3 regions of the Streptomyces sp. WAC00040 genome follow, and region 2 is predicted to be linked to each of the others. Evidence: riboswitches for the same ligand, from Rfam matches in the RefSeq annotation. Region 2 holds a riboswitch; each other region holds the start of a gene.
What was found. Region 2 has a riboswitch for cobalamin ahead of MDN94_RS26460 (ABC transporter substrate-binding protein). Riboswitches for the same ligand answer to the same signal wherever they lie in the genome.
Positions count from the first base shown of each region.

Region 1: it holds a riboswitch for cobalamin, as region 2 does, so the genes downstream of both, MDN94_RS34565 (energy-coupling factor ABC transporter permease) here and MDN94_RS26460 (ABC transporter substrate-binding protein) in region 2, are expected to answer to the same signal.
Region 3: it holds a riboswitch for cobalamin, as region 2 does, so the genes downstream of both, MDN94_RS14245 (ribonucleoside-diphosphate reductase subunit alpha) here and MDN94_RS26460 (ABC transporter substrate-binding protein) in region 2, are expected to answer to the same signal.

Region 1 is NZ_JAKQZE010000004.1:867,306-870,567, reverse strand. It holds gene cbiQ (cobalt ECF transporter T component CbiQ) at 1-374, opposite strand, end outside; gene MDN94_RS34570 (energy-coupling factor ABC transporter substrate-binding protein) at 378-785, opposite strand; gene MDN94_RS34565 (energy-coupling factor ABC transporter permease) at 782-1,471, opposite strand; cobalamin riboswitch at 1,502-1,697, opposite strand; gene MDN94_RS34560 (PTS-dependent dihydroxyacetone kinase phosphotransferase subunit DhaM) at 1,792-2,202, opposite strand; gene dhaL (dihydroxyacetone kinase subunit DhaL) at 2,199-2,825, opposite strand; gene dhaK (dihydroxyacetone kinase subunit DhaK) at 2,881-3,262, opposite strand, start outside.
Region 2 is NZ_JAKQZE010000003.1:214,977-218,238, forward strand. It holds gene MDN94_RS26445 (ArsR/SmtB family transcription factor) at 57-419, opposite strand; gene MDN94_RS26450 (SRPBCC domain-containing protein) at 416-862, opposite strand; partial or broken gene MDN94_RS26455 (iron chelate uptake ABC transporter family permease subunit) at 1,001-1,242, opposite strand; cobalamin riboswitch at 1,347-1,543, shown strand; gene MDN94_RS26460 (ABC transporter substrate-binding protein) at 1,630-2,610, shown strand; gene MDN94_RS26465 (FecCD family ABC transporter permease) at 2,655-3,262, shown strand, end outside.
Region 3 is NZ_JAKQZE010000001.1:3,034,616-3,037,877, forward strand. It holds gene MDN94_RS14245 (ribonucleoside-diphosphate reductase subunit alpha) at 1-1,944, opposite strand, end outside; cobalamin riboswitch at 2,076-2,202, opposite strand; gene MDN94_RS14250 (GNAT family N-acetyltransferase) at 2,252-2,776, opposite strand; gene mctP (monocarboxylate uptake permease MctP) at 2,877-3,262, opposite strand, start outside.

The DNA of each region.
Region 1 (3,262 bases), on a different contig from region 2:
ACGGGTGTCGTGAACGCGAACAGCAGCACACCCAGCGACGCGGCGGAGGTGCGCAGCAGCAACCGCGCCGCGTCCCCGGGCCCGCCGGGCGCGAAGGCCACCATGCCGTCCGGACCGCCCACCGCGAACAACAGCGGTACGGCTCCGGTGACACAGAACCCGAGCGGGATGCGGAACGCCCGCCACAGTTGGCGCGGTGCCACACCGGCCGGTCCGAGCAGGATCACAACCGTCGCGGCGGCGACGAGGACGGCACCCGGCCAGGGCGGCAGACAGACGGCCGTGACGGTCAGACCGAGGCCGAGGACGGCCTTTTCGCAGGGGTGGCGGCGGCGCCAGCGACTGCTGTGCGCCGCCGCGTCGATCGGCAACATCCGCTAGGGCGCCGTCGTCGCGGGGTCCGGGCCCTCGCTCCGCGAGCCGGGGACCGACGGGGCGGGTGCCGCGCCGTCCGGCGTCCTGCTCGCGGCCCGCTCGGCCGCCGCCCGCTCCTCGCCCTGCCGGCGGCCCTTGCGCAGCCCGAAGTAGTACGCCAGGACGCCCGCGCCGAGGGCCGCCTGGAGGGAGAACAGCGCCGACTCGATCTCGCCGGACGGCGGTTCGTACAGGGGGGTGAACCACGGCTCGTAGTCCGGCTCGAGTTCCGTGATAGCCGCCTCCGCCTCGCCGTCGGCGCCGGTGAACGGCTCCTCCTTGTGGTCCCCGAGCCCCAGGACGAGCGGCAGCACGGCCAGCGCCGCGACGGCCAGCAGCAGCAGGGTGTTGATCCTCGCGTTACGGCTCATCGGGCCGACGCCTCCTTCTTCGCACCCGTGACCAGCACACCGAGCCTGGTCAGTTCACCCTTGCTGGACCGGCTGAGCAGCCGCATCACCAGTACGGTGAGCAGTCCCTCGCTCACCGCCAGTGGAAGCTGCGTGACGGCGAAGATGCCGCCGAACTTGGCCAGCGCGCCGGGGATGCCACTGCCCGGGTCGGGGAAGGCGAGCGCCAACTGCACACTGGTGACGCAGTACGTGGACAGGTCGGCGACGAACGCGCCGAAGAACACGCTCACCATCAGCGGCACGTCGAAGCGGCGCAGCAGCCGGTACACCCCGTACCCCGCCCACGGCCCGACGACCGCCAGGGAGAAGACGTTGGCGCCCAGCGTTGTGAGTCCGCCATGGGCCAGCAACAGGGCCTGGAACAGCAGCGTGATGGTGCCGAGCACCGCCATGATCGGCGGTCGGAACAGAATGGCCCCGAGGCCCGTGCCGGTCGGGTGCGAGCAGCTGCCCGTAACCGACGGGATCTTCAGTGCCGACAGGACGAACGTGAACGCTCCGGACGCGCCGAGCAGCAGCGTCGACTCGGGATGGGACTTGACCTCGCGTTTCAGGGCGCGTACGCCGTGGACGACGAACGGGGCGGACGCGGCGCCCCAGGCGACCGCGTGCAGCGGGGGCAGATACCCCTCGGCTATATGCATGATGTGGGAGACCCTCTCCAGCACCTCGTGGATGGACAACGCACCTTGGCCGGTCTCCTGGCTGACGGGTCATGCCGCCCGGACTCCGCCTTCCCGGGCACCGCGCGTACACGCGGTGACCCAGTGGCTCCCCGTGAGGGGGTGGAGCCGGACTTCCCGATCACAGTGGCGAGGGCCGCACCGGTACCGCACCGGTTTCCCGAACACCAAGGCCCCGTGACAGTAATGCTCCGACCAGTGACATCACAAGCCGCGCACGGGCGCACCGGCCGGCGGCGGGGTGAGCCGTTCGCCACACCCGCCGCCGCGCCGCCCGTCCGTCACTGCTTGCGGTAGCCGTACGCCTCCGACGCCGCGGCCTCCACCGCGTCCAGGTCGGCACCGGCGGAGGCCGTCACCACCGCCGCGACAGCGCCCTCCACGAACGGCGCGTCCACCAGGCGGGTACCGGCGGGAAGTTCGTCACCCTCGGCCAGCAGCGCCTTGACCGTCAGGACGGCGCTGCCCAGGTCGACGAGGACGGCGACGCCCGCGCCGCCGTCGACCTGCTCCGCCGCGGCCGTGATCAGTTCGGAGCTGGTGCCGAGGCCCCCGTCGGGTGTGCCGCCCGCGGCCGCCACCGGGGCCGTACCGCCGCCGCCCGCGAGCCCTTTCGCCATTTCGGCGACCGCGGTGGCGACCTCCCTGCTGTGCGAGACCAGCACGATGCCGACCTGCTTGCCGTCGCTCATCCGGCCGCCCCCTCCGCCGGGTCCGCCGTCTCGGCGAGCGCCGCTAGCAGCAGCGCCGACGACGTGGCGCCCGGGTCCTGGTGGCCGATGCTCCGTTCACCGAGATAGCTCGCCCTGCCCTTGCGCGCCTGCAACGGCACGGTGTCCGAAGCTCCTTGCTCCGCAGCCTCGCGGGCCGCCGCGAACGACTGCGTGCTGTCGCCGAGCGCCGCCACCGCCGGCTCGAGAGCGTCCAGCATCGTCTTGTCACCGGCCTTCGCCCCGCCGAGCTGGGCCACCGCGGCGACGCCGGCCCGCAGTGCTTCGGCGAGCTGCCCCGGTGTCACCTGGGCGTCGTCACCCAGCGCTTTGCCGGTGCGCCGCAGCAGCGTCCCGTACAGCGGGCCCGACGCCCCGCCGACCGTCGACACCAGCTGCCGTCCGGCGAGCATCAGCACGGCGCCCGGTGTCGCCGGGGGCTCCTTCTCCAGCACCGCTGCGACGGCCGTGAACCCCCGTTTGAGGTTGCTGCCGTGGTCCGCGTCGCCGATCGCCGAGTCCAGCTCGGTCAGTCGGTCCGCCTCCCGGTCCACCGAGACGGCGACCGCGGCCAGCCAACGGCGGAAGAATTCGGCGTCGAGCACAAGCACTCCCTGGAATCGGTCGGTTCGAACGGTGTGATCTCGAGGCCCCAGGCTCTCAGCGTCCCCATCGCAGCGCCGGAGTCTGCACCGGCGCGTCCCACAGCCTGAGCAGCTCCTCGTCCACCTGGCAGAGCGTCACCGAAGCGCCGGCCATGTCGAGAGAGGTCACGTAATTGCCGACGAGGGTGCGGGCCACCGCCACGTCCCGCTCCGCCAGCACGCGCTGGACCTCGGCGTTGAACCCGTACAGTTCCAGCAGTGGCGTCGCGCCCATCCCGTTGACCAGGGCGATCACCGGGCCGGAGGGCCGCAGGTCCTCCAGAACGGCGTCGACGGCGAAGTCGGCGATCTCCCGCGAGGTCATCATCGGGCGCCGCTCCCGCCCCGGCTCGCCATGGATGCCGATGCCCAACTCCAGCTCGCCAGGGGGAAGATCG
Region 2 (3,262 bases):
CGTCTTGTCGGCCCACGCGTGCTCGAACAGCCTCACGCGGGAGCAAGATCGGCGCGTCAACCCGGATCCCGCTCCGCTTCCTCCGCTGCCTCGGCGACGCGCTTGATGTTCGCCAGGCGCCGGTCCCAGTCGGCCGCGAGCGCGGCCATCCAGCGGGCCGTCGTGTCCAGCGCCGTGGGCCTCACCGCGTACCGCACCTCGCGACCCACCCGGGTCCCCGAGACCAGTCCGGCCGCGTCCAGGACAGCGAGGTGTTTGACCACCGCCTGCCGCGAGACGGGAAGCGGCTCGGCGAGCGTCGTCGCGGTGGCCTCGCCCTTCGCGGCAAGCAGTTCCAGCAGTTGACGCCGCGTCGGGTCTGCCAGCGCGACGAGCACGCTGTCGACGGTCTCGCCGGCGCCGTGAGCCCCGTCGGTCACGCGGACGACTGCTCGGCGCGCGTCTTGAGTGCGTCGAGCTCCAAGGGCCAGCCCTCGCTGTGGTCCTTCCTGTTCTGGCTGCGCAGCTCCTGGGACCCGGCCAGTGCGGCGAACCCGCTCTCGACGACGTGGAGCCGGGTCTGCTCGCCCTCCTGGGTCAACGTGAACTCCACGAGGGTGCTGTTGTCCTCGCGCAGTTCCTCTCCGGGGAACGCACTGGTCCAGCGGTACGCCAGGTACGTGGGTGGCTCGACCTTCTCCACCCGCACGGGGAAGTCGCCGTGCTCGGGGTTCTTCGCCACCATCGACTCGCCCTCCCTGGCCACGGTTCCGGGCAGGCTCGCCTTGTCGGCGACCCAGAACCCGGGCTGCGCGACCAGCGACCAGACCCGCTCCAGCGGCGCTGCGATGAGGGTTTCGCTTTCGATCCGGTCCTCGCTCATGAGGAGACTCCTTGTTCGCTTCCACCATCAGTGCAACCCCAGAGTTGCACATCAGGCTTTGACGTGCAACCCACAGGTTGCACCATGCGATGCCAGCCCTGCTGCCCGGGCCGGCGGTCCGCCGAGGCGGCGTGCGTGCTACCTGCGGCTGCGTACTAACAGATGGAGGAAGTACGGAGTCCCGATCACGGCGGTCATCAGGCCCGCGCCGAGCTGGACCGGCGCGATCACCGTGCGACACACCGGACCGGCGGTGCAGACGAGCACGGCGCCGAGGAGCACCGCGACCGGCACCACCCGTGCGTGCCGGCCCACGAGGGCACGGACCGCGTGCGTGCCACGAGCCCCACGAAGCCGATCGTGCCGGCGGCGGCCACTGCAAAGGGTCTCGGTCCTTGGGCACAAGGCCGAAACCGGCCGAGTTCACACGCTCCGCGCGACCGGCGCCCCACACCCCCGTGGACGGCCGGGACTTCGACCCCTGTGGTAGCTTCCGCGAGCCAGTCGAACTCCGTACGTGTGTGTACGTGGGTCAGGGAATCCGGTGCGAATCCGGAACTGACGCGCAGCGGTGAGGGCGACGGGCGTGGCACACAGCCACTGGGCCGGGACACCGGCCCGGGAAGGCGCCTCGTCCGGTTGACCCCGAGTCCGAAGACCTGCTGGCACATCGTAGGGACGGGCCCCGCGCATGGGCCCTCGACGCTAGGAACGACGCTGTGTCTTTCAACCGCCCGACCGCTTCGTCCGCAGTGCTCCTCAGTGGAATGCTGCTGCTGACGGGGTGTGGGACCTCGCCCCGCCCTTCTTCCGCTCCGCAGGCCGGTGCGCGGGTCATCGAGAACTGCGGGAAGAAAGTGGAGATCCAGGGAGACGGCCCACAGCGCGCCGTCTCCCTGAACCAGGGCACCACCGAGATCCTGCTGGCTCTGGGCCTCGCCGACCGGATGGCCGGGACGGCCACTTGGACCGACCCCGTCATGAAGGGCTTGGAGAAGCCCGCCGCCGGTGTGGAGCGTCTCGCGGAGAACAACCCGTCCTTCGAGAAGGTCCTCGCAGCCGAACCCGACTTCGTCACGGCCTCGTTCGCCTCCACCCTCGGCAAGGGCGGTGTGGCCACGCGCGAGCAGTTCGAGGAACTCGGCGTGCCGTCATACCTCTCGCCGTCGGACTGCGTGGGCAAGGACAACAGTGGTGACGGGGACGGCGTGCGCACCAGCCCGCTGACGATGGACACCGTCCACGGTGAAGTACGTGACCTCGCCCGCGTGTTCGGCGTCGAGGAACGCGGCGACGAGCTGGTCGCGGAACTCGAGGCCCGCGTGCGCAAGGCCACCGCGGGACTCGACGCCTCTGACGTCACGTTGATGTACTGGTTCGCCAACGCCGAGTCCCCGTACATGGCGGGATGCTGCGGCGCCCCCGGCGTCATCACCCGTGAGACGGGTGCGAAGAACGTCTTCGACGACACCACGGAGGAATGGCCGCAGATCAACTGGGAGACGGTCGTGGACCGCGACCCGGACGTCCTGGTGATCGGCGACCTGACCCGCAAGTCGCAGACCGCGGAGAGCGCCGCGAACAAGATCCGGTTCCTTGAGACCGATCCGGTCACGCGGAACATGGACGCCGTACGCCACAAGCGGTACGTCCTGCTCAGCGGCCAGGCCATGAACCCGACGATCCGCACGGTGGAGGGAGTCGAGCAAGTGGCCGACGCCTTGCGCCGATTCGGACTCGCGAAGTGACCTCGGCGCTGCTGCGCGGCGCGGCCGGGCTCACCGCGCTGGCGATGTCCGTCGCCCTCGCCATCACCATCGGGCCGGCGGATATCGGCGTCCGTGACGTCTGGTCCGTCGTCGCCTCGCACCTGAGGGGCGACGCCTCCGGTCTCACCCCGATCCGTGACGGCATCGTGTGGAACCTCCGCCTCCCGCGCACGCTTCTGGCGGCCGTGTGCGGCGCGGGGCTCGCGCTGTGCGGGGCGGTGATGCAGTCGTTGCTGCGCAACCCGCTCGCCGATCCCTTCGTCCTGGGCGTCTCTTCCGGAGCTTCCACCGGTGCCGTCGCCGTGGTCGTCCTGGGCGCCGGCGGCGGGGTACTGTCCGTCTCGGCAGGGGCCTTCACCGGTGCTCTGTGCTCGTTCGCCGCGATGCTTCTGCTGAGCCACACCCTCGGCGGCACCACCGACCGGGTCGTGCTGTCCGGCGTCGCGGCGATGCAGCTGTTCTCCGCGCTCACCTCGTTCGTCGTCGTCACGTCCGCCGACGCGGAGACCACCCGCGGCGTGCTGTTCTGGCTGCTCGGCTCGCTGAGCGGGGCCGGCTGGACCGACGTGTGGCTGTGCCTCGCCACCCTGGGGGCCGCTCTGGCCGTCTGCCTGGGTCACGCGAGGACCCT
Region 3 (3,262 bases), on a different contig from region 2:
CTTGAGGTCCTCCACCAGATAGGAGTTGACCTGGAGGAACTCGCCGCTGAGTGTCTCGCGCTTGAACAGGTTGGAGACCTGCGGCTCGATGCACTCGTAGACACCGGCGATCGAGGCGATGGTCGCGGTCGGCGCGATGGCGAGCAGCAGCGAGTTGCGCATGCCGACGTCGGCGATCCGGGCACGCAGCGCCTCCCAGCGCTCCGGCCAGGTCAGCGTCGTGTCGTAGTGGTCGGGATGCAGCACGCCGCGTGCCGCGCGCGTCTCGGCCCAGGCCGGCAGGGGCCCGTTGCGCTCCGCGAGGTCGCACGAGGCCTCGTAGGCCGCCAGCATGATCCGCTCGGCGATCCTCGTCGAAAGGGCCCGGGCCTCCGCCGAGTCGAAGGGCAGCCGCAGCTTGAAGAAGACGTCCTGCAGGCCCATCGCGCCCAGGCCCACCGGGCGCCACCTGGCGTTGGACCGCCCTGCCTGCTCCGTCGGATAGAAGTTGATGTCGACGACGCGGTCCAGGAAGGTGACGGCGGTGCGGACGGTGGCGTCCAGCCGCTCCCAGTCGATGTCGTCGCCGCTGACGAACGCGCCGAGGTTCACCGAGCCGAGATTGCACACGGCCGTCTCGCCGTCGTCCGTGACCTCGAGGATCTCCGTGCACAGGTTGGAGGAGTGCACGACCCGTCCCGGCTCCGCGGTCTGGTTGGCGGTGCGGTTGGACGCGTCCTTGAAGGTCATCCAGCCGTTGCCGGTCTGGGCGAGGGTGCGCATCATCCGGCCGTAGAGGTCGCGCGCGGGGACGGACCGGCGGGCCAGTCCCGCGGCTTCCGCCCGGCGGTAGGCCGTGTCGAAGGCCTCGCCCCACAGGTCGACCAGCTCCGGGACGTCGACCGGGGAGAACAGCGACCACTCGGCGTCCGCCTCGACGCGGCGCATGAACTCGTCCGGGATCCAGTGGGCCAGGTTCAGGTTGTGCGTACGGCGGGCGTCCTCACCGGTGTTGTCGCGCAGCTCGAGGAACTCCTCGATGTCCGCGTGCCAGGTCTCCAGGTAGACGGCGGCTGCGCCCTTGCGGCGGCCGCCCTGGTTCACCGCGGCGACCGAGGCGTCAAGGGTCTTCAGGAACGGGACGATGCCGTTGGAGTGCCCGTTGGTGCCGCGGATCAGTGAACCGCGGGCGCGGACACGGGAGTAGGAGAGCCCGATGCCGCCCGCGTGCTTGGAGAGGCGCGCGACCTGGTGGTAGCGGTCGTAGATCGAGTCGAGCTCGTCGAGCGGCGAGTCCAGCAGGTAGCAGGACGACATCTGGGGGTGGCGGGTGCCGGAGTTGAAGAGGGTGGGGGAGGAGGGGAGGTAGTCCAGCCGGCTCATCAGCCGGTACAGCGCCGCGACCTCCTCAAGGGCGCGCGGCGAGTCGTCCTCGGCGAGCCCGCAGGCGACGCGGAGCATGAAGTGCTGGGGCGTCTCGACGACCTGGCGGGTGATCGGGTGACGCAGCAGGTAGCGGCTGTAGAGGGTGCGCAGGCCGAAGTAGCCGAAGCGGTCGTCCGCCTCGAGGTCGATCAGCGCGTCGAGCCGCGCGGCGTGCAGTGCCACGAAGGCGGCCGTGCGGTCGGCGATCAGCCCCTCGCGGTGACCGGTGGCGACCGAGGCGGTGAACGAGGAAGCGCCCTGCCCGGCCGCCTCTTCGGCGATGGTGCGGGTCAGCAGACGCGCGGCGAGCCGGGAGTAGGCGGGGTCGTCCGAGATGAGGCCGGCGGCCGCTTCGGCGGCGAGGGAGTGCAGCTCCGCAGCGTCGGACCCGGCGTTGCGGCCGCGCAGCGCGGCCGCGGCGACCTTGCCCGGGTCGGTGTCGGGCAGGTCCGCCGTCAGGTCCGTCAAGGTCCGCAGCAGCGCGGTCCCGGGGCCGTCGTTCTCCGTCGCTGAGACCGGATCGGCTGGCGCGATGGTCATGTGATGCTCTCCCTCGCTCGGCTCTGGGCCGGCGGAGGGGGCGGGCCGTGGCACGTGTGACGGGGCAGCACGGCGCACGGCGTCCACCGGCCCAACCGCGAGGCCCGGACGTCTGGGCATCCGGATCGGTCGAACCGGATGCGCCGTCGACAGGTCCTCGGACTTGAACGGGTACGGCAGAGCGCACCGGATCACACCGTTGCGGGACAGTTCCGGACTCGCACCGGATTCCCCTGTGGCGACAGCGAGATGAGCATACATGTGGGGGCGGGGTGCTGCGCCTGCCCCTACATGTTGTGTCGGGAGGTCATATCGTGACGGCAGGTCCGGAGAGCTCCAGTGCGTACGTCAGCAGCGAAACGAGGCCCGGGACGGGTTCCCAGTCCCGCTCCGGGGTGCGCACGAAGCCCATCCGGCCGTAGATGCGGTGCGCCGCGTACATCGTGGGCTGTGTGGAGAGCACCAGCCGTACGCACCCCGGGGTGGCTCTCGCCCGTTCCACGCAAGTGCGCACCAGCGCCTCGCCCGCACCGCGGCCGCGTGCCTCGGCGCCCACGGCGAGCATCCGGAACTCGGCCTCGCCGGGTCCCGCGATGTCGGCGAACGGTCCGCCGGCCGGGACGAACGCCACCTGGCCGAGCAGCGTGCCCTGGTCGTCGACGGCGACGTACACCTCCGCCTGCGCGTCGCGGCCCGCGACGTCGCGGAGCACCTCGAGGTACGGGTCCTGTTCGCCGAGGGCCAGCAGCCCGCCGTCGAGGTAGGCGCGGGCGGTCAACTCGCCGAGGGCCGTGTGCTCCTCGGGTTCGACTCTTCTGATCGTGATGTCCATGCCCGGCAGTGTGTATCAGGGCACGACGAAGGGCCGCCGCATTTCCCGGCCGGGGAAGTGCCCGGACGGGAGGCGCGACGGCCCTTGTGCGCGCGACCGGTCAGTGACCGCCGGGAGCGCCCGCCGTGGCCGGCGGCAGCTCCACCTTCACGCCCGGGTCGCCCGCGTCCGCCGTGTAGTCGGACGGGCTGGTCTCGTCGATGCCGTCGGGGGCCTTGGCCGCCCGCAGGACGAAGGTGAGAACGACGGTGACGACGACGTTCAGCACGAACGCGGTGAGACCGATGTAGCCGATCTCGCCGATGCCCGGGATCTCCGCGGACGAGCCGCCGAAGTGCTTCTGGGTCGGGCTGGCCACGCCGTACGCGGCGGCGGTGCCGTAGATCATGCCGACCGCCCAACCGCCGATGAGCGCCCACCGGTGGAACCAGCGGGTGAACAGACCGCCCACCAGCGCCGGGAAGGTCTGGAGGATCCAGATGCCGC